Regions from separate parts of the Massilia sp. TWR1-2-2 genome, predicted to be linked through region 2. Evidence: riboswitches for the same ligand, from Rfam matches in the RefSeq annotation. Region 2 holds a riboswitch; the other holds the start of a gene.
What was found. Region 2 has a riboswitch for thiamine pyrophosphate ahead of ACP7DD_RS00105 (TonB-dependent siderophore receptor). Riboswitches for the same ligand answer to the same signal wherever they lie in the genome.
Positions count from the first base shown of each region.

Region 1: another riboswitch for thiamine pyrophosphate. It lies ahead of thiC (phosphomethylpyrimidine synthase ThiC); the one in region 2 lies ahead of ACP7DD_RS00105 (TonB-dependent siderophore receptor).

Region 1 covers NZ_JAFCWM010000025.1:40,332-51,123, forward strand. The annotation lists gene ACP7DD_RS20530 (DUF3999 family protein) at 1-1,336, shown strand, start outside; gene mnmE (tRNA uridine-5-carboxymethylaminomethyl(34) synthesis GTPase MnmE) at 1,449-2,828, shown strand; gene ACP7DD_RS20540 (D-amino acid dehydrogenase) at 3,106-4,365, opposite strand; gene thiE (thiamine phosphate synthase) at 4,370-4,981, opposite strand; gene thiD (bifunctional hydroxymethylpyrimidine kinase/phosphomethylpyrimidine kinase) at 4,978-5,769, opposite strand; gene ACP7DD_RS20555 (thiazole synthase) at 5,766-6,554, opposite strand; gene thiS (sulfur carrier protein ThiS) at 6,575-6,778, opposite strand; gene thiC (phosphomethylpyrimidine synthase ThiC) at 6,788-8,704, opposite strand; TPP riboswitch at 8,774-8,880, opposite strand; partial or broken gene ACP7DD_RS20570 (IS5/IS1182 family transposase) at 9,012-9,137, shown strand; gene ACP7DD_RS20575 (diguanylate cyclase) at 9,502-10,632, shown strand.
Region 2 covers NZ_JAFCWM010000001.1:17,497-28,288, forward strand. The annotation lists gene ACP7DD_RS00085 (helix-turn-helix domain-containing protein) at 31-276, shown strand; gene pnuC (nicotinamide riboside transporter PnuC) at 276-875, shown strand; gene ACP7DD_RS00095 (AAA family ATPase) at 875-1,393, shown strand; gene ACP7DD_RS00100 (hypothetical protein) at 1,578-2,021, shown strand; gene ACP7DD_RS00105 (TonB-dependent siderophore receptor) at 2,031-4,202, opposite strand; TPP riboswitch at 4,283-4,381, opposite strand; gene ACP7DD_RS00110 (DUF535 family protein) at 4,432-5,391, opposite strand; gene ACP7DD_RS00115 (SRPBCC family protein) at 5,511-6,038, opposite strand; gene ACP7DD_RS00120 (glutathione S-transferase) at 6,196-6,903, shown strand; gene ACP7DD_RS00125 (MFS transporter) at 6,912-8,114, opposite strand; partial or broken gene ACP7DD_RS00130 (LysR substrate-binding domain-containing protein) at 8,147-9,043, shown strand; gene ACP7DD_RS00135 (hypothetical protein) at 9,238-9,465, shown strand; gene ACP7DD_RS00140 (DinB family protein) at 9,536-10,045, shown strand; gene ACP7DD_RS00145 (N-acyl amino acid synthase FeeM domain-containing protein) at 10,291-10,792, shown strand, end outside.

The DNA.
Region 1 (10,792 bases), on a different contig from region 2:
GGCGCGCTACACGCATACGATGGAATTGGCCTTCAGCGGTAAGGAATCGCTGGTGCAATTGCGCCTGCCGAAAGAAATCTACCAATCGGCGCGTGCCACGGACCTGGCCGACCTTCGGGTTTTCGACCGCGACGGCAAGCCCGTTCCATTCGCTTTTCTGGATCGCGGCAGTCAGGCTCTCGTCAGCGTCAAGAGCACGCCGGTGTCGATCTTTCCTGTCATGGCCGAAGCCGAAGGCAAGCACCAGCCTTCGCTCGACATTCGTACCTCCGCGGACGGCACGCTCGTGTCGGTGAACGCACGCAGTCAGAACGGTCGCGCCGTCGGTAACAGCAAACTGGCGGCGCTCGTCCTCGACACCCGCGCCGAGGAGGCGGCCGGAGCGCCACCGACCGAGATCGCGTCGCTGCGCCTGACCTTGCCGCCCAATGTGGACAACTACACGGCGCGCATCAGGCTGGAAGTCAGTGACGACCTGAAACAGTGGGAGAACTTGGGCGAATCGGTCGTCAGCTGGATGACCAATGCCGATACCAAGGCTCTGTCGAGCGATCGCATCGAATTCGATGCACAGGCGTTCCGCTACGCGCGGCTCAGCTGGCGCGAAGGCACGCCGCTGCTGTTTTCGAAGGTCCTGGCAGAGCGGCACTCGCGCTCTGACGCCGCGCGCGTCGTTGATTCGATGATTCTGGCGCCGCAGCCTGGAAGGTCGGGAAGTGACATTGTCTACCGCGCCGCGCCGGCGATACCGGTCCATTCGTTCGGGCTGCAATTCATCGATGCGAACGTCGTCGTGCCTGCGCTGGTGGGACGCTATGTCGAACTGCCCGCCGTCAAGCAGGGCCAGTCGAAGCGATGGGACTTCCAGCCTGCCTTCCGGGCCACTTTCTTCCGCCTGACTCAGGGCGGAAAGATCCGTACCTCCGGCGACGTGGCGATTGGCGACAGCCACGTCGGCGAGTGGGTGGTACGGCCCAGCGTCGAACTTTCACCCGCACCCAGCGTGCGCATCTCGTGGCAACCGGCCAGTATCGTGTTCCTCACCGGTGGCAAAAAACCATACAGCCTCGCCATTGGGCGCGACGCCGCCCCAGGTGCCGCAGTGCGGCAGTCCAGCGTCGCGCCGGGCTTCGGCGCGGCCGAATTGTCCGCCCTCGAGCACGCGACAGTCGGGGCGATCCGCCAGCAGAGCGCAGCCAGACCGGCGATGAGCGAAGCGAACGTGGCCGGTATATCCGCGCGCGGCCGCACCGCCGTCCTGTGGGGCGCTTTGCTGGTTGGGGTGCTCGCGCTTGCCCTGATGGTCCGACATCTGGTCAAGCAGATGCCAGGCTGAGATCAACCCCGCGCAAAACCGCCTGGCTGACAGTTGAGAGCCCCCCGCCACGCTTGTCCGGTTGGGCCGGGCAGCGCTCTGGAATAGGGCGGGAAGGAGGTACAATCCTCCTATGCAACTTAACTCCTCCCCCATCGCCGCCATCGCCACCGCACCGGGCCGCGGCGGCATCGGCGTCGTGCGCGCCTCCGGCAAGGATCTCGCGCCGCTGATCGCCGCGCTGTTCCCGCACGCCGCACTCAAACCGCGCCATGCTACCTACACCGACTTCAAGGCCGCCGACGGCGCCGTCATCGACCAGGGCCTGGCCATCTTGTTCAACGGCCCGCATTCGTACACCGGCGAAGACGTCCTCGAACTGCAGGGCCACGGCGGCCCGGTGGTGCTGCAGATGCTGCTCGCGCGCGTGCTCGAAGCCGGCGCCGCGGCCGGCGTGCGCCTGGCCGAACCGGGCGAATTCACCCGCCGCGCCTACCTCAACGACAAGCTCGATCTGGCCCAGGCCGAAGCGGTGGCCGACCTGATCGACGCCTCCACCGAGGCGGCCGCGAAGTCGGCGTCGCAGTCGCTGTCCGGCGCCTTTTCGAAAACCATCCACACGCTCGTCGAGCTGACCATCAACCTGCGCATGCTGGTCGAAGCCACGCTCGACTTCCCGGAAGAAGAAATCGACTTCCTCGAAAAATCGGACGCACGCGGCCAGCTGGCCGTCATCATCGATTCGCTCGACAAGGTGTTCAGGCAGGCGGCGCAAGGCGCGCTGCTGCGCGAGGGCCTCAACGTGGTGCTGGTGGGGCAGCCGAACGTCGGCAAGTCGTCCTTGCTGAACGCCCTGGCCGGCGCCGACGTCGCCATCGTCACGCCGATCGCCGGCACCACGCGCGACAAGGTCAGCGAGACGATCCAGATCGAAGGCATCCCGCTGCACATCATCGACACGGCCGGCATTCGCACCATCGACGACGCGGTCGACGAGGTCGAGCGCATCGGCATCTCACGCACCTGGGGCGAAGTCGGCAAGGCCGACGTCATCTTGCACCTGCTCGACGCCAGCTACGGGCCGACCGGCGCCGACGAGCATATCGTCGCGGCCTTCCCGGACGGCGTGCCGGTACTGCGGATCTGGAACAAGATCGACCTGTCGGGCCACAGGCCGGCGGTCGACGAGGCCGCCGATGCGGTCAACGTCTACCTGTCGGCGCACGAGCACGACGGCATCGACCTGCTGCGCGCCGAACTGCTGCGCATCGCCGGCTGGCAGCAGACCGGCGAATCGCTTTATCTGGCGCGCGAACGGCACCTGATCGCACTGCGGGCGGCGCGCCAGCATCTGGACCTGGCGGCCGCGCACGCGGCGCAAAGCGATCAGTCGCTCGACCTGTTCGCCGAGGAGCTGCGGCTGGCGCAGGCGCAGCTGTCGAGCATCACCGGCGCGTTTTCGTCGGACGATTTGCTGGGCGTGATCTTCGGCAGGTTTTGCATCGGAAAATAGCTCACCTTCCAGGCTGTTCCAATCGCATCCACAGCTGGATGACGTCGCGGCGCTCCTGCCGTGGAATATGAAGGATTTGCATGCCCCGGATTCAACCAGCGGCGTGACTCCCTGAACAGTCTGGGGTTGATGGATCGCTGACCTGCCTGGAACGCTTAAGCGCGCACTCTCACGCTTGCAGTCCAATACGCCAGGCGGAGCGGACTCCCCGGTTTGATCACGCGCTGACCAGGATGGAACGGCCAAACTACAATACGACGGGAGTTGCGCGAGACTGCTATTTCATGCCTGCGAATGCAAAGTCCACTTCCGGCCGGCAGCCCGAGACAATATCGGCAAGCGCGCGACCCGATCCGCACGCCATCGTCCAGCCGAGTGTGCCGTGTCCGGTGTTCAGGTACAAATTCGGGTAGCGCGTCTTGCCGATGTATGGCACGTTGGACGGTGTCAGCGGCCGTAAGCCGGCCCAGTAGGCGACGCTGTTGTAATCGCAGGCATGGGGGAACAGCGCCTGCACGCGCCGCGTGATCGCGTCGCACCGGATTGAATTGAGCGCCCGCGAATAGCCGTTCAGCTCGCAGGTGCCTGCCACGCGAAGACGCGATCCGAGCCGCGACATCACCAGCTTGTGGCCATCGTCGGTGAGCGATACCGTCGGCGCGGCATCTGGATCGATGATCGGATATGTCGCCGAATAGCCCTTGCCGGGATAGATATCGAGCCGAATACCCAGGGGTGCGAGCAGTGCCGTCGAAAAGCTGCCGAGCGCGATGACGAAAGCATCGGCGCGCAACAGCCGATGCCTTCCGTCGCCATCGATGATCTCGACGCCGCTTACAGCGTCACCTTCGCTTATCAGGCGGGTGGCAGTTGTGTTGTAGCAGAACTCGATTCCTGCAGTCTCGCCCTTGCAGGCCAGGATAGATGTGAATTTGTAGACATCACCGGATTCGTCGCTGTCAGTGAAATCGCCGCCCACGAGCTTAGCCCGCACGCCAGCCAGCGCAGGTTCGATGCGCACCACCGCGTCGGCGTCGATCGTCTTGCGCAAGCAGCCCAGATCGCGCATCGCCGACGCGGCGTGGACGGCCTTATCGAATTCTCGTTGATCAGTATAAAAATGCAGCAGGCCGCGCGCCAGGTTATCGTATTCAATTCCGAGCTCGGCGCGCAAGGCGATCAGGCTGCGCCGGCTGTAGTCAGCGATAGCGACGATCTGGCAGAGGTTGGCGGCCACCCGGGTTGGCAGGCACTCGCGGACGAACTGCATGCACCAGCGCCACTGACGTGGATCCGCGCGCAGCCGAAACAGGAGCGGCGCGTCGGCGCGGCCAAGGTCGCGCAGGATTTTCAGCAAGGTAGCCGGATTGGCCCATGGTTGCGCGTGTGAGACCGAAATCTGGCATCCGTTGGCAAAACTGGTCTCAAGCGCCGGACCACCCTGGCGTTCCAGCACCGTCACTTCGTGCCCCGACTGGCGCAAATACCACGCCGATGCCGTACCAATCACGCCAGCACCCAACACAATGACTTTCATGGCGTCATTTCACGAAAAGCTGCGCAAATTCGTGCATCGCGAGCTCGATCGACGGCGCCCCGTACACGCTGCTGATCGCAGCGACCATATCAGCGCCGCGCGCGACCAGTGGCGCAGCGTTTGCCGGCGTCATCCCGCCGATCACCACGCACGGCAGGGCGATTTCGGCTTTCGCCCAGTTGACGATATCGGCCGCTGTGGTCACCGGATATTGCTTTACTTTCGACGGGTAGAAGCCGCCGAAAGCGACATAGCTTGCCCCATTGGCGGCGGCGTCGAGCGCAAGCTGCCTGTCGCCGTAGCACGATGCGCCCAAGATTTTTCCGGCGCCGAGCAGCTTGCGCGCCTCGGCCACGGACGCGTCGGTACCGCCCACGTGAACGCCGTCGGCGTCAAGCTCAAGGCACAGGTCAACGAAGTCGTTGATTATGAACGGCACCGCATGGCTTCGGCAGAGCGCCAGCAACTGGCTCGCCTGAGCCAGCCGAAGTTCCGGGCTGGCGCTCTTGTGGCGATACTGGACCACCGCCGCGCCGAGGCGCAATGCATGACCGGTGGCGTCCACCATCGCGGCGGTGTCGTCCCAACTGGGCGTGACAAGATATAGCCCTTTCATGAATTCCTCTCGATAGTGAAATTGCAGCGCAGCGGAATGCGCTGGCCATCGGCGATGGTGAACGACGTTTCCAGCGCGCGGTGGCAGAAGCGCTGCGCGGTCTCGAGCGCCTGCTCCATCTGGTCGCCGAGTGCCAGCCGGCCCGCAATGGCGGAAGCGAGCGTGCAGCCGCTGCCGTGAAACGTGCCGGGCAAACGCGGCCAGCTCCAGATGCGTTCGCCGGCGTTGCTGAACCAGCGGTTGGTGACCAGCGCGCCCTCGGCGTGGCCCCCGGTGATCAGCACATTGCCGCAGCCGCGCGCCAGGAGGCTGGCAGCCTGAGCGATTACAGAGTCGCCTTCGGTGCACAAGGCGCTCGCTTCCGGCAGGTTGGGCACGACGACGGTTGCCAGAGACATCAGCGGACCGAGCGCGTCGATGCGCGTCAGCCTGTCGCCGGCGCCGCTGGCGAGCACCGGGTCGAGCACCACCGGCAGGTTTGGCTGGATGCGGCGAAGCTGGCCAATCAGCTCGGCAATCGCTTCGGCGTTGGCGCGCTTGCCCGGAATGCCCAGTTTTACTGCGTGGATCGTCACCTTGTTCATCAGTGCCACAACCTGGCGGCGCAGAACGTCGCTGTCGACCGGCAGCACTTCATACACGCGGTCGTTGTCCTGCACGGTGAGCGCAGTGATCACCGGCAGCGCATGTGCTCCCTGCGCCCCGATCGCGAGGATGTCGGCGGCGATCCCGGCCCCGCCACTCGGGTCCGCGCCGGCGAAGACCAGCACGGTCGGCCTCGATGTCATGTGATGCGCCCCGCCATCGGCGATGACGGCGATGCCGAGAACCTTCTTGGGATGCGCCCGGCCAAGTAAGCCTCGCGGCCGGCCTCCACTGACAAGCGCATCGCGCGGGCCATGCGCACCGGATCGCGCGCGCCGGCGATCGCACTGTTCATGAGCACGCCGTCACAGCCGAGCTCCATCGCAATGGCCGCATCCGACGCCGTTCCGACGCCGGCGTCCACCAGCACAGGGACGTTGGCCTGCTCGATGATCAGCGACAGGTTCCATGGATTGAGGATACCCATCCCCGAGCCGATCAGGGACGCCAGCGGCATCACCGCGACGCATCCGATCTGTTCGAGCAACCTTGCCTGAATCGGATCGTCGCTGCAGTACACCATGACATCGAAACCATCCTTCACCAGTCTTTCGGCAGCGACCAGCGTTTCCGGCATATGTGGGAACAGCGACTTCTCATCTCCCAGCACTTCGAGCTTGACCAGCTTGTGGCCGTTGAGCAGCTCGCGCGCCATCTGCAGTGTGTAGACCGCATCGTCCGCCGTGTAGCAGCCGGCGGTGTTGGGCAGTATCGTGTACCGCGACGGCGGCAGTACGTCGAGCAGGCTCGGCGCGTTCGGATCCTGGCCGATGTTGACGCGGCGGATCGCCACCGTGATGATCTCTGCGCCGGCCGCATCGGTCGCTTCGCGCGTCTGCGCCAAATCACGGTACTTGCCGCTGCCGACCAGCAGGCGCGATCGATAGGTCTTGCCAGCGATTGTCAGTGCTTCGGTTGATGCATTCATCTCATCTCTTTCGTATGTGGTCAGCCGCCGCCGATGGCGTGCACCAGATCGACCTGGTCGCCAGCCTGCAGGCCACGCTCGCGCCATTGCTGGCGCGGGACGACGGTGCGGTTGACCGCCAGGGCCAGCGCCTGTTGCGACAGTGTTAACGCTTCGATCAGATCGGCGAGCGTTGCTCCCGATGCGACCTCGTGGGGGGCGCCATTCAGAATAATCTGCGTCATCCGATCACCTCATTGCTTCTGGTAGATTTCAGCGCCCCGTTTGACGAATTCAACCGATTTCACTTCCATGCCCTGTTTCAGGGCTGCGATTTCGGAAATTCCCTGTTTGGCGGCGTATTCGCGCACTTCCTGGGTGATTTTCATCGAACAGAAATGCGGACCACACATGGAACAGAAGTGCGCAACCTTGGCCGAGTCTTTCGGCAGCGTCTCGTCGTGGAATTCGCGCGCCTTGTCCGGATCGAGACCGATGTTGAACTGGTCGTCCCAGCGGAATTCGAATCGCGCCTTCGACAGTGCGTTGTCGCGAATCTGTGCGCCAGGATGGCCCTTGGCCAGATCGGCCGCGTGCGCCGCAATCTTGTATGTGATGATGCCGTCCTTGACGTCCGCCTTGTTCGGCAAACCCAGGTGTTCCTTCGGCGTGACGTAGCAAAGCATCGCGGTGCCATACCAACCGATGGTGGCCGCGCCGATGCCCGACGTGATGTGGTCGTAGCCGGGTGCGATGTCAGTTGTCAGCGGCCCGAGCGTGTAGAACGGCGCCTCGCCGCACTGCTCCAGTTGCAGGTCCATGTTTTCCTTGATCATGTGCAGCGGCACATGGCCTGGACCTTCGATCATTACCTGTACATCGTGCTTCCAGGCGATCTGGGTCAGTTCGCCGAGTGTCTTCAGCTCTGCCAACTGCGCTTCGTCGTTCGCGTCGTAGATTGACCCTGGACGCAGACCGTCACCGAGGCTGAACGAAACGTCGTAGGCCTTCATGATTTCGCAGATGTCTTCGAAGTGCGTGTACAGGAACGACTCTTCATGATGCGCCAGGCACCACTTGGCCATGATCGAGCCGCCGCGTGAGACGATGCCGGTCAGCCGCTTGGCCGTCATCGGCACGTATCGCAGCAGCACGCCGGCATGGATCGTAAAGTAGTCGACGCCCTGCTCTGCCTGTTCGATCAGCGTGTCGCGGTAGATCTCCCAGGTCAAGTCCTCGGCCTTGCCGTTAACCTTCTCGAGCGCCTGGTAGATCGGCACCGTCCCGATCGGCACCGGGCTGTTGCGGATCACCCATTCGCGCGTCTCGTGAATATGTTTGCCGGTCGAGAGGTCCATGACGTTGTCGCCGCCCCAGCGGATCGCCCAGGTCATCTTCTCAACTTCCTCACCGATCGACGAGGTCACCGCCGAATTGCCGATGTTGGCATTGATCTTGACGAGGAAATTGCGGCCGATGATCATCGGCTCGACTTCTGGATGGTTGATGTTGGCGGGGATGATGGCGCGACCGCGGGCGACTTCCTCGCGTACAAATTCTGCCGTGATTTCGGCCGGGATGCTTGCGCCGAACGACTGGCCGGGATGCTGGCGCCCCATCAGGTCGGCCAGGCGGTTGCCCATCGGGCCCGACGCCTGCAGTTCCGCCAAGTATTGCTTGCGGCGCATGTTCTCGCGGATGGCGACAAACTCCATCTCCGGGGTGACGATGCCGCGGCGCGCGTAGTGCATCTGGCTGACGTTGGTGCCGGTCTTCGCACGGCGCGGCTTGCGATGCAAGTTGAAACGCAACGCGGCGAGCTCCGGATCGGCGAGCCGTTCGATGCCGTAGGCTGAGGTCGGGCCAGGCAGCTCGTCGGTGTCGCCGCGCTCGTCGATCCATGGGGTGCGCGGGCACGGCAGCCCGGAGCGGATGTCGATGGCGACGTCCAGGTCCGTGTATGGGCCGGAAGTATCGTAGACGTAGATCGGCGGGTTCTTCTCGCCGCCGAACGAGTCGGCTGTATCAGACTGGCTAATTTCGCGCATCGGCACGCGGATATCGGGTCGGCTGCCCTCGACGTAGATTTTGCGCGACATGGGCAAGGGACGAATTGCGGCTTCGTCCACAACGGCGGTAGCGGACAGGAATTTCGGGGTGATGGCGTTCATGTGGCTCCTAAATAGCTTCTCGATAAATTGAGCAGGAGCCAGCAAAGGAGTGTAGGGAAACGGCGCGCGGCCGGTGTCACTATGCTTCCCTTCGCTGGCATTATCCAGATCAGGTTCAGAGGGTGTATCTCACCCGCGCATCGCCTTCGCGACTTGCAGGACCCCTAGCGTTTGCCGTGGTTCGGCAGCGCTGATTCTATACCCAGTCGAAGCGCTTTGCCAGCGGCTTTCGTAAAACACTGCGCGGGATGTATATCGGTCACTCAAGGCCCGAGCAGGATTTTGCACTTGTACTTTTCCGTTGCTGCAGGGTTTGATGATGCGTGAAGGGACGATTGTCGATGCCACCTTGATCGCGGCGCCGCCGTCCACGAAGAACAAGGACAAGAAACGCGGTCCAGAAATGCACCAGTCCGAGAAGAGTAACGACTGGTCACGGGTGCCCCAGGCCTGCGGTTCCATGCGGGAGCCCTGTTGAAGACCTCGGATGGCGTGCCGCTGGGTACGCTGTGCGTGCTCGACGTGCAGCCGGGAAAGTCGGCGCGACTGTCAATTTGACGATCAGGCGATACAACCACGGCAGAAAATACCGTCTCCTGTGCATGGCATGAAGCGGCGTTGATGATGCGCGATTTTTTCTGTCGTCTATAATGAGATATTTCCACAGGGATACGTTTAGTGCGCACGGACATCTTTTTAAACCGCTCAGGCCATGGCACTGTGGAGCTGTTCCGGGATGGCGAGGTAGACACCGTCGCGGCGTCAATTCGAGCGCTGTATCCGTACACATGGACGGTATGAAGCCCCTTCTGCCTGGAAGCGTAGCTGACCGAGCCGTTGCGAATGCAACAGGTTTTTCGGAATGTGTGATTACGCTGCGCCGTGCGCTGAATGCCACTCCTGTCGGCTGGCTGCTTGCGGTATGGTTTTGTTGGGGCACTGTCCCCCAAACTTCCATTGTGCTTTGGGTGGGTACGGCTGCTGTTGTATGGACGTTCAGCCTGTGGGCGTTGCAAGTCGTAATCCGCGAAGGCTCGAGTTTTGAACGCCATCGCGCGCGCATCCATTGGGTCGCCGTACTGGATGGACTTGCCTGGGGACTGATGGCCTGGTTTCTGATGGGACACGCCGCCATCCTGGACGCTACGCTAATGGCGCTGCTGTGTGGCGTTATCGCGATCAATGCACAAGCTTATGGCACCTACGCGGTGGCCTACTATCGACAAATTGGCACGATCTTGGCAGTGTCGGTCTTCGGCCTGTTGCTGCACGTCGCTGACCGGAAGAGTGCGACGGATTTTGCAGCCGGGTTGACCGTTTTTGTTGCGTTAATCGCCTACCACACGCGCGAAATAGCTAAACGCCTGCTGGAAGGCATCAGGTTGCAGCACGCCAATGCCTTGCTTGCTGAGCAATTACATTTGGCACTGCAAAAGGTTGAACTGGACGCGGCTACCGATGCGCTGACTGGGCAAGGCAACCGCAGGGCACTGGACGACGTCCTCAAACGGCAAGCGGAGCTGTACATTTCCAGCGGAAGATCTTTTTCCATCCTGATGCTGGACATCGATTTCTTCAAAACGATCAACGATGGATTCGGTCACATGACCGGCGACGACGTCCTGCGTGCCTTCTCCCAAAGGGTCAGCGATTATTTGCGCCCGACGGATTTCTGCGCGCGTTTTGGGGGCGAAGAGTTTGTCATTGTCCTGCCCGGCACCACCCTGGGGGAAGCGCGGGAAGTGGCCGAGCGTTTGCGTCTTGGCGTGGCACAGTTACCCCTTCTGCGAGCCCCGACGGTACAGGTTACGGTATCGATCGGTGTTGCAACGTTAGCGCCCAACCAGACTGTGGGCGATCTGCTCGCCACTGCGGACGCTTCAGTGTATGCCGCCAAGAACGCGGGGCGCAATCAGGTGCATCCCTGAGCAGTGCACGCTCAGCAAATATCGCTTTCGGCACTCAGGCGCCACCCATTTCCGGTGGATTGGCGCCACCCTGGCTCCCGGCTGAGGAGATCAGGCGCGTGACGTCGTCGCCGCCGGATTCGTCTGGACTTCAGACTGCAAAAAAATATATTTCCAATAT
Region 2 (10,792 bases):
GCCTCTTGCATGGCGCATACTGGTGTTGCCATGAACCACGACAACCTGCCTGCCGCCGAAGAAGCCGACATCCGCGCGGCCATCACGGCCGCGCTGGAAAGGTGGCTGCGGCAATCCGGCCTGACGCAGACCGCAGCGGCCGACCTGCTTGGCACGACCCAGGCGCGCGTTTCGGAAATCAAGCATGGCAAGACGTCCCAGTTCAGCCTCGACCTGCTGGTGCGTTTCGCCGCCCGTGCTGGCCTGCAACCTCGATTGACCCTTACCGCTCCCTGATGAACGATTCGCTTACCCTGTTCGGCCTTGCCACCACACCCCTTGAACTGATCTCCTTCGTGCTGGCGGTGATGACGGTGCTGCTCAATATTCGCCGCAATCACTGGGCCTGGCTGTTCGCGATCGTCTCGTCGGCAACCTACGGCGTGGTGTTCTTCAACGCTCGCCTGTACGGCGATTGCGGCCTGCAGCTGGTGTTCATCGTGGTGTCGGTGTGGGGCTGGCACAGCTGGCTGCGCGGCGGCCTGAAACACGAGCCGCTGCGCGTGACGCGGTTGGCGCGCGCCGGCTGGATCGCGGCGGCGGCCGGCTGGCTGGCCGGCTTCGCGCTGCTTGCCGTGTTCCTCAAGACCTGGACCAATACCGACGTGCCCTACATCGACGGCTTCCTGACCGCCGGCAGCCTGGTCGGCCAGGTGCTCCTGTCGCGCAAGAAGGTCGAAAACTGGCACGCCTGGATCATCGTCGACATCCTGTACGTCGGCCTGTACGTGTACAAGGGTCTGATGCTGACGGCGGTCCTGTACGGCCTGTTCGTGCTGATGGCCGTCGCCGGCCTGCGCGCGTGGAGCCGCGCCGCCGCCGAGGGCCAGGCGTGATGGCGGTGCGCCGCGTCGCCATCCTCGGCGCCGAGTCGTCCGGCAAATCGACGCTGGCGGCCTCGCTGGCGGTCCACTACCACACCATGTGGGTGCCCGAATACCTGCGCGAGTTCGTCGACAAGCATGCGCGCGTGCCGTACGAAAGCGACCAGTTCCGCATCGCCCAGGTGCAGATGGAACGCGAGCACGCGGCGGCGGCGCTGGCCGACGGCTGGCTGTTTTGCGATACCACGCCATTCATGACGGCCATCTACAGCGGCGTCTATTGGGGCCGGGTCGATCCGCTGCTGGGCGCGCTGGACCGCCTGCACGACTACGCCGTCACGCTGGTCACCGCGCCCGACGGGCCGTGGGTGCCCGACGGCCTGCAGCGCGAATCGGCGGCGGTGCGCCAATCGGTGCACGAGGCGGTCATCGACAAGCTCGAACGCCGCTCGATTGCCTACACGCTCGTCACCGGCAGCCTGGAACAACGCCTGCCGCAGGCAGTGCTCGCGCTGGACCAACACCTTTAACCACAACGGACTAATCGATGAAAAAAATCCTCGTGCTGGCGTCGATGGCGGCCGGCCGTCGCGCAGTTCGCCGGAAATCGGCCTGGGCTACAACGTCACCTCGCGCTGGTACACCTAACTGACGGCCGAGTGGGCCAGCCCGGGCTCGAACCACCTCGAGGCGCTCGAGTGGCAGAACGATTACATGCTGACCCAGGGCCAGTATCCGTTCGACCTGGCCTTCCACACCAACGTCGAACGCGCGCTGGACGGCTCGGGCGAGATCGGCCTGGAATTTGGCCCGGTGCTGCAGACCGAGGTTGGCCGCACCCAGCTGAATTTGAACCTGTTCCTCGAGCGCGACTACCGCGTCGAGGTATCCGAGCCGATACAGTTCAAGTACCAGTGGCAGGTCAAGTATCGCTGGGTCGAGAAGCTGCAGTTCGGCGTGCAGGGCTTTGGCGAAGTGGGGGAGTGGAACAGCTGGCTGCCGCGCGCGCAGCAGTCGCACCGCGCCGGTCCGGCGCTGTTTGGCAGCTGGGACTTGGGCGGTGGACGGGAATGGAAGTATGAAGCGGCCTGCCTGATCGGCAAGAACTCCGCCCGCAAAGCGAAGAGCTTTGCGATGCGGATCCAGTACGCCGATTAGAAGCCGACGCTAGAAATCGAACTGCGCCGACACGCGCACCGTGCGCGGCGCGCCCGGCAGCAGGTAGCCGCCCAGCGCCGGCGTAACATCGCGCCAGTAGAACTTGTCGAACACATTGTTTACGCCCGCGCGCAAGGTGGTCGGCACGCCGGCCACGCGGGTGCTGTAGGCGGCGCCAAAGTCGGCGACGTGGTAGCCCGGCACCGAAACGCTGTTCTCGACATCGAACGCCTTGCGCCCGGCGTACTGCCAGGCCGCGTTCACCTTCAGGCCGGCCACCTGCGCCACGCTGTACTCAACCCATGCGCTCGACTTGAAGCTCGGGACGTTGGTGACCCGCTTGCCGTCGATATCGGCGCGGCCGGTGCCTTCCTGAGCTGTGTGCAGCGCCAGCAGCGACAGGCCGTACTGCACGCTGCCGGCGGTCGTGCCTTGCGCCGACAGTTCAAGCCCGCGGTGGGTCTGCTCGCCGCTGCGCACAAAAGTTTTCGACGCGTCGGTGTATTCGAGCCCTTTGCGAACCTGGAACAGCGCCGCCGATAGCGTGACGCCGTTGTTCAGCGCACCCTTGACGCCCACCTCGACCTGCTTCGAGCGGCTTGGCGCCAGTGCGGTGTTTTCGAACGTCGTCTTGATCGGCGCGATGCCGCCGTGTTCGAGGCCATGCGTCATCGCCGCGTACAGGTTCCAGTCCTGGGTCGGGCTGTACACCAGCGCCACGTTCGGCAGCACGAAGTTGTCGTCGCGGTGCACGTAAAAACGCTGCGCGCCGGCGACGCGCGAGTTCTCGTCCGGGATGTACTCGTCGCGCTTGACCTGCACGTAGCGCAGGCCGGCGTGCAGCTTGAGCTGCGGCGTGAGCGCGGCGATATCCTGGACGAACAGCGCCCGTTCGTTCTCGCGGCGCCGCTCGAATACCGGGCCGGTCGACGGATTGCCCGGCGCCGGCGGCACCGCCACATTGTGATAGATGTTGCTGCTGCCGGCGTAGTCATAGACATAGTCGCCCGACTTGTCGCTGCGGGTAAACAGCGACATGCCGGCGGTGAGCCGGTGGCGCACCGCGCCGGTGGCGAATTTTCCCTGCACCAGCGCCTGCGCGCCGAACGGCGACTTCGATTCGCCCACGCTTTGGTAGTCGTAGACGTCGTAGTCGCCATTCGAGCAGTAGCCCGGATAGAAGCCGTCGCCCTCGTTGCTGCAGCCGTAAGGGAAGGCGGTGTAGTCGTCGCGCTTGAACCAGTGCTTGTTCATGCTGACCGTCGCGTTCCAATCGTCGTTGATGCGGTATTCGAAGCGCAACCCGGCGTTGCTGCTGCGCGTGTCGACCGGCTTGGCCCACGGCTGGTCGTTGAGCAGCATCGACGCCGACACGCCGGTCGGCAGCGTGGTGTTGCGGATCAGCTGGTAGCCGGGTGCCGTCAGCTGCGACTTGTGCTGGTAGTCGACATCGAACTGCAGCAGCGCGTCCGGCGAAATCTGCCAGTCGAAGGCGCCGGAGACGAACTTGCGTTCGCCGTCGGCGTTCTTGATGTACGAGCGCAGGCTCTCGGCGGCGGCGTTGATCCGGTAGCCGAAGTGCTGGTCGGCGAAGCGCCCGCCCAGGTCGACCGAGCCGTACACGGTGCCGCGCTCGCGCGCTTCCAGCGTGACCGAGCGCAGGTCGGTCACGGTCGGGCGCTTGGTGACGTAGTTGATGATGCCGCCCGGCGCGGCAACGCCGGCCTGCAGGCCCGCCAGGCCCTTGAGCACTTCGATGCGCTCCTTGTTTTCGAGCGGGATCTGGGTGTCGCCGGGGATGGCGATGCTGTCCTTGCGGTAGCTCGACGCACTGTCGAGCGTGAAGCCGCGGATCGAGAACTGCTCGGCGTAGCCGACCGCGTTGTACGAATCGCTGACGCTGGCGTCGAGCTTCATCGCGTCGGTGCTGTTGTGAATGCCCAGGTCCTGCATCTGCTCGCGCCCGATGACGCTGATCGTCGCCGGCGTTTCCAGCAGCGGTGCGTCGGCAAAGCCGCCGATAGCGGCGCGCGCGACGGCGACCGCTTTGCTGCCGGTGATGACGACTTCCTGCATCGGCTGCACGGTACTTTGCGCCGCGGTTTGTGCCGACGCGTTGATAGCGACCGCCTGCATCACTGCGAGGGCGAGCACGGAATACTTCAGGTGTGGATGTGACATTGTCTGCTCGTGGTAGTGCGCCGGCAAAGGCGAGCGCGAAAAATAAAAACCGGAGCCAAACGGGAGGAGTGAACAAAGGAGGGAGGTACTTTGCGCTTTCCTTCGCTGGCATTATCCAGATCAGGTACGAAGAGTATCTCTCACCCGGAATTTGCGTTCCAGGACCCCTAGCGAATGGCGAGTTTATCACGAACGGGCGCGCGGCGGGGCAAGCCGCGGCGGCGGGGCCCTACAGCGATTCGGTCTCGGGCAGCGGCGCGCGGCGCGTCGACGGCGTTGGCGAGCGCTTGAATTTGCGCTCGAGCGTGAGGCGCGCGGACGCGCCGATCTCGGCCCAGTTCTCGCGCCGGATGGCGGCGCGTTTGCGGTGCTTGCGCGGCATGTCGGCCAGCGGCTTGACGTAAAACGGCAGCGCCACCAGGTAGCCGCAACCGGGCAGTTCGACGCCGCCGAGTATCTTCCAGAAGCCGTCGTAGGCGTTGGCGAAGTGCTTGACATCCTGCGCGTCGTAGGTCGGGTGGCAGCTGCCCTTGATCGCGACCAGCTCATTGGCGCCGACCGCCTGCGCCACGCCCTGCATCGCGGCGAAGCAGAAAAAGCTCGGCGAATTGTTCGGGAAGGCTGCCTCGAACGCGGCGAAAGCGGCATCCGAATCGGTCCAGCGGCCCTGGTTGCGCGCGACGAACGGCACCATCGCGCTGTCGACGCCGACCACGCCGCCGGCGATCCAGCTGAAGCTCAGGCGGTGCAGGCATTTGCCGTCGGCCTCGAACGCGATCGTCAGGTCGCCCTCGGCGTTCATGCGCGAGGCCATCGCCAGCTTGATGACGAAGTCGCTGCCGCCGGCGCGGCGCTGCCACAAGATCAGGCCGCCGGCGCGGTAGACCGCGTACTTGTAGGACGTGTTGAAGGTCGCGTCATCGAACGCGTAATGGTGCAGCACGCAGGCGATGCGCGCGCGGGCGCTCAGGTTCTTGATCAGGTAGTCGCGGTGGCTCAGGTGGTGGAACAGGTCGTCGTTCGGCGGCGCGGCGACGTAGTTGCGAACCAGGTCGAGCCGGCACAGGCGCCGGTGCTGCGGGTAGAACGCCAGCACGCGCAGCGAGCGCGCCAGGCACAGCATCCAGGAGGCGAAGCTGTATTGCTCGCGGCGCGCAAGCCAGTGCCTTGTCAGGTGAGCCAGGATCATCGACGGTCCGCAGGAAGGATGGCAGTGGTAGCGCCGGCGTTGCCGCCGTGCGCCATTCAACCAGCATCATCGTTTACCTGTTTGCAACGGGCGGTGATGTAGCTCAAGAAAGGCTGAGCTTACTTTTCGGCAGCCGTTTTCAGCTGTGCCAGGCCCTTGTCGAAATCCTTGCCGATCATGTCGTCCATGTTCATGAAAACGGTCATCAGCTTGGACACGAACGGCATCGGACCGTGCATGTACCACGTCACGTTGGTGCTGTCGCCCTGCGGCGTGAGGGTGAATTCGGTGGTGCTGTGCGATTCGACCGGCTGGAAGAATGCGAGCTTGACGACCGTCCTGGACGGTGTGCTGGCGTCGACGATCTCCATGCGGCCCTTGCCGACGTCGCTGTTGCCTTCCCATTCGTAGACGGCGCCCTTGCCGCTTGCCGCGCCGCTGAATATGCGCTTCATGTTCGGGTCGAGTTTTTCCCACGGCGACCAGCTGGCCCACTGATGAAAGTCGGTCAGCAGCGACGCGATCTTTTCCGGAGTCGCCTTGACGGCGATGCTGCGCCTGACCGAAAAGCTGTCCGGCTTCATGGCCGCCAGGCCGAGGATCAGGACGACGATGGCGAGGACGCCCAATGCGATTTTCTTGATCATGTTTTCTCTCCCTGTGGTTTGGTCGTTCTGCCCGCTCTGCGGCGGTAGCGCGAGACTAGCATGGAAGGCGCCGGCGCCGAAGAAAACCCGCTGCGCGCCGCCGGGCCGGAAAAAGCCGGATAATCGGGCCGATCCATCTGGAAAACGAGGAGTCGGCATGGTCTACCAGCTTTACTACTGGCCCACCATCCAGGGCCGCGGAGAATTCGTGAGGCTGGCGCTGGAGGAAGCGCAGGCAGAGTACGTCGACGTCGCGCGCGGCAAGAACGGCACCCGCGCGCTGATGAAGATGCTGGGTGATGCGAGCGAGCCGTCGTTCGCGCCGCCGTTCCTGGTGGCCGGTGAGCAGACCATCGGCCAGGCCGCCAACATCCTGCTGTTTCTCGGCCCGCGCCATGGCCTGGCGCCGCGCGCGCAGGCGGGGCGATTGTGGATCAACCAGCTGCAGCTGACCATCGCCGACCTGGTCGCCGAAGCGCACGACACGCACCACCCGATTGCAAGCGCGCTGTATTACGAAGACCAGAAGAAGGAAGCGCGGCGCCGCAGCGCCGATTTCCTGGCCGCGCGGGTGCCGAAGTTTTTCGACTACTTTGAAGGCGTGCTGTCGAAGGCCGGGCGCGGCGGCTACTTTACCGGCGCCCGCGTCAGCTACGCCGACCTGTCGATGTTCCAGGTCATCGCCGGACTGCGCTACGCCTTTCCGCTGTCGATGGCGCGCATCGAGGCCGGCTATCCGCGCCTGGTCGCGCTGCACGAGCAGGTGGCGGCGCGGCCGAACATCGCCGCCTACCTGGCGTCGAAGCGGCGCATACCGTTCAACCAGGACGGCATTTTCCGCCACTATCCCGAACTCGATCAGTAGTCAGCCCATCACGCGGCCAGCGGCACGCCGGCGCGTTCGCCGCTGGCGATGCCGTCGCGGCGATCGAGCCGGCCGGCCAAGGTGGTCAGGGCCAGCGCGCCTACCACCACCAGCGCGCCGATCGATGGCGTCGCCATCAGGCCGAGGCGGGCGACGATCAATCCACCGCCCCAGGCGCCGAGCGCGATGCCGACATTGAAGGCGGCGATGTTCAGGCCGGACGCCACGTCCACTGCCTGCGCCGCGTCGCGTTCGGCGCGCTGCACCACATACACCTGCAGCCCCGGCACGTTGCCGAAAGCGACCGCGCCCCATGCCAGCACGGTGACCAGCACCAGCGGCTTGCTGGCGGCGGCAAACGTCAGCACCAGCAGCACGACGGCCAGCAGCGCGAAGACGATCTGAAGCGCGCGCACCGGTCCCTTGCGGTCGGCCAGCTTGCCGCCCCAGATATTGCCGGCGGCGACAGACACGCCGTACACCAGCAGCACCAGGCTGACGGTGGAGGCGGCAAAGCCGGACACCTGCTGCAGGATCGGCGCCAGGTAGGTGAACGCGATGAAGGTGCCGCCATAACCGAGCGCGGTCATGGCGTACACCAGCAGCAGGCGCGGTTTGCGCATCACCGCCAGTTGGGTCAGCAGCGACGACGGCTTGCTGCCGGCGATACCGGCCGGCACCAGGACGGCGCAGCCGACGATGGCGATCACGCCCAGCAGCGACACCGCCAGGAAGGTCGCCTGCCAGCCGAAGCTCTGGCCGATGAAGGTCCCTAGCGGCACGCCCGTCACCAGTGCCACCGTCAGGCCGGAGAACATCAGCGCGATCGCGCTGGCCGCCCTGTCTTTCGGCACCAGGCCGGTGGCGATGGTCGAGCCGATCGAGAAGAACACGCCGTGCGCGAGCCCGGTGAGGACGCGCGCGCCCATCAGCGTGGCGTAGCCCGGCGCCATCCAGGCCAGCAGGTTACCGATGGTAAATAGCACCATCAGACCGACCAGCAGATGCTTGCGCGGGATGCGGCCGGTGAGGGCGGTCAGCACCGGCGCGCCGATCGCCACACCCAGCGCGTACAGGCTGACCAAGAGGCCGGCCGACGGCACCGACACGCCAAGACTGGAGGCAATGGTGGGAATCAGCCCGACGATGACGAATTCGGTGGTGCCGATGGCGAATGCGGCGAGGGTCAGCGCCCAGAGTGCGAGAGGCATGTGCGTCCTTGACTTTTGACTGGGAGTCACGAATGAATGACGTCGACGCGTTGATTGCATTCGCCGCGGTGATAGATACGGGCTCGTTTTCGGCCGCCGCCGCGCGGCTCGGGCAAACGCCGTCCGGTGTCAGCCGCATCGTGTCGCGCCTCGAAGCGCAGCGGGGCATGACATTGATGGTTCGCACCACGCGCCGGCTCGACCTGACCGAGGAGGGCAGCTGGCTGCTGGCGCGCGCAAGGTGCTCGCCGAGCTGGAAGACACCGAGGCGCAGGTGGTGGCGCGCCGCTCGCAGCCGTCCGGCCTGGTGCGGGTGAATGCGGCGACGCCGGCGCTGGGCCACCTGGTCGCGCCGCTGGTCGCCGATTTTCTGGACGCCTACCCGCTGGCCAAACTCGAGCTGACCAGCGGCGAGACCATCGTCGACCTGATCGAGGAACGCGCCGACGTCGCTGTCCGCATCGGCCACCTGGCCGATTCGACGCTGAACGCGCGGCTGCTGGGCACGAGCCGCCTGCGCCTGCTGGCCTCGCCGGCATACCTGCTCAAGCATGGCGAGCCGGCCGATGCCGCGCAGCTGTTGGCGCACCGGCTGCTGGGGTTTTCCGCGCCGGCGTCGCTGAACATCTGGCCGCTGGCGGTGGACGGCGAAGAAGGCATGGCGGTGACGCCGGCGCTGCTGGCGTCGAGCGGCGAGACCTTGCACCAGCTCGCGCTGGCCGGCGCCGGCATCGTCTGCCTGTCGGACTTCCTGACGCGCGACGACCGCGCCGCCGGGACCCTGGTGCCGGTGCTGGCGCCGCTGACCTTGCCGTGGTCGCTGCCGGTGTGGGCGGTGTTTTACAAACAGGGCGCGCTGGCGCCGGCGGGTGGCGGCGCTGGTCGACTTCGTGGCGCGCCGGCTGGGCGAGGGCATCCTCGACCCTTGATTAGTGCGGCGCGACTTGACGCAGCCGGTGCGGCGACGAAGCGGCGGGAACCGGCGCGGCAGCCGCGATCAGACACTCTGCCACAACTGGAGAGGGCCGATGTTTACAATGATCTCGCTGATCTACCTGCAGATGGGCATGGTCGTCAATCTGGCCGGCTCGACCGTGTCGGGCGAGTTCAAGACACTGGCGCAGTGCCAGAAGGCAGCCGTGGCCAGAAGGGCGCGTTGCCTATTCCGCCCGGCCATGCGGCGGCGTGGCAGGACACGCTGTGCGTTCCGATCAACCGCGACGTGCGCGTCGGCAACGAGCGTCAGACAGATTTCGAAAAACTGCTGGCCGACGCGATCGAACCGCGCGCCTGCGACAGCGAGGGCGTCTGCCGGCGCGCCGGTATCGAGCGGCGCCGCGGCAAGCACTAGTATTGCGATTCCAGTAACATCGGCGTTTTCAGCCAGGAGCGTCACGATGCGAACCAGCCATATCCTTCTGATGGCAAATTACAACGCGACGATGAATCGCAAACTGTACCAGGCTGCGCGAACCTTGCCGGCACAGGCGCTGACGGCCGACCGCAAGGCGTTTTTCGGGTCCATCCTGGGCACCCTGAACCACCTGGTCAATGGCGACACCATCTGGCTCAAGCGTTTTGCCGCGCATCCGGCCGGCTACCGGCAGCTCGATACCGTCGCCGCATTGGCCAGTCCCACTTTCCTGGCCGAGTTGCGCTTCGACAATTTCGACGAGTTGTGGGAGCACCGGCGCTGGCTCGACGAACTGATAGTGGAATGGGCGGCGAGCATCGCCGACGCCGACCTGGACCACACCCTGGACTATGTCAATTCGCGCGGCGCGGCCCACAAGGACTTTTTCAGCGTCCTGATGCATTTCTTTAACCACCAGACCCACCACCGCGGGCAGGTCAGTACGCTGTTGTCGCAAGAAGGCATCGACATCGGCGTGACCGACCTGCTGGTGCTGATTGCCGACGCGCCGCGCTGATCCCACTTTCCGGATTCATCGCAGAAACAACGCGTGCTGCCAATTGATTGGTTTCTAATAAGAAACGAATCAAAACGTCAATTGGCAATAAGTCCATCAAAATGAGGGTGAAAAGGATGCCTAATCAACACTTTGATAATTGACCAAACCTCGATAATTAACAAACAAAATGTTAAATCTCAAGGAGTGTCGTCATGGACCAGTGCCCAGCAGTCGTGTCTTCCCAATCCCTCGTGGCCGATGTAATGACGTCTTCTTTTGTGCGTGAGCAAGCCAAGCCCGTCGAGCGGCTGCCGTTTACCATCAAGCGCGTGCAAACCGATGAGGACATGCGCAAGGCCGTGCAGATCCGCCACGCCGCCTACGCCCGCCATGTGCCCGAATTTGCCAGATCGCTGCGCGAGCCTGAACTGTCCGATTACGAGAACGATTGCGTGGTGTTGCTGGCCGAATCGAAGCTCGACGGCTCGCCGCTTGGCAGCATGCGCGTGCAGACCAACCAGGGCCGCCAGCTGAGCGTGGAAGACTCGGTCGCGCTGCCGGACTGGCTGCAGGGCCGCCGCCTGGCCGAATTGAGCCGCCTGGGCGTCGACGGCGGACGGGTGGGGCGTCTGGTCAAGATTGCACTGTTCAAGGCGTGCTTTGAGTATTGCGAGAATAACCGCATCGATTACCTGGTGCTGACCGGCCGCAGCCCGGTCGACCGTCAATACGAGCAATTGTTGTGCGTCGATGTCTTCGAGGAAA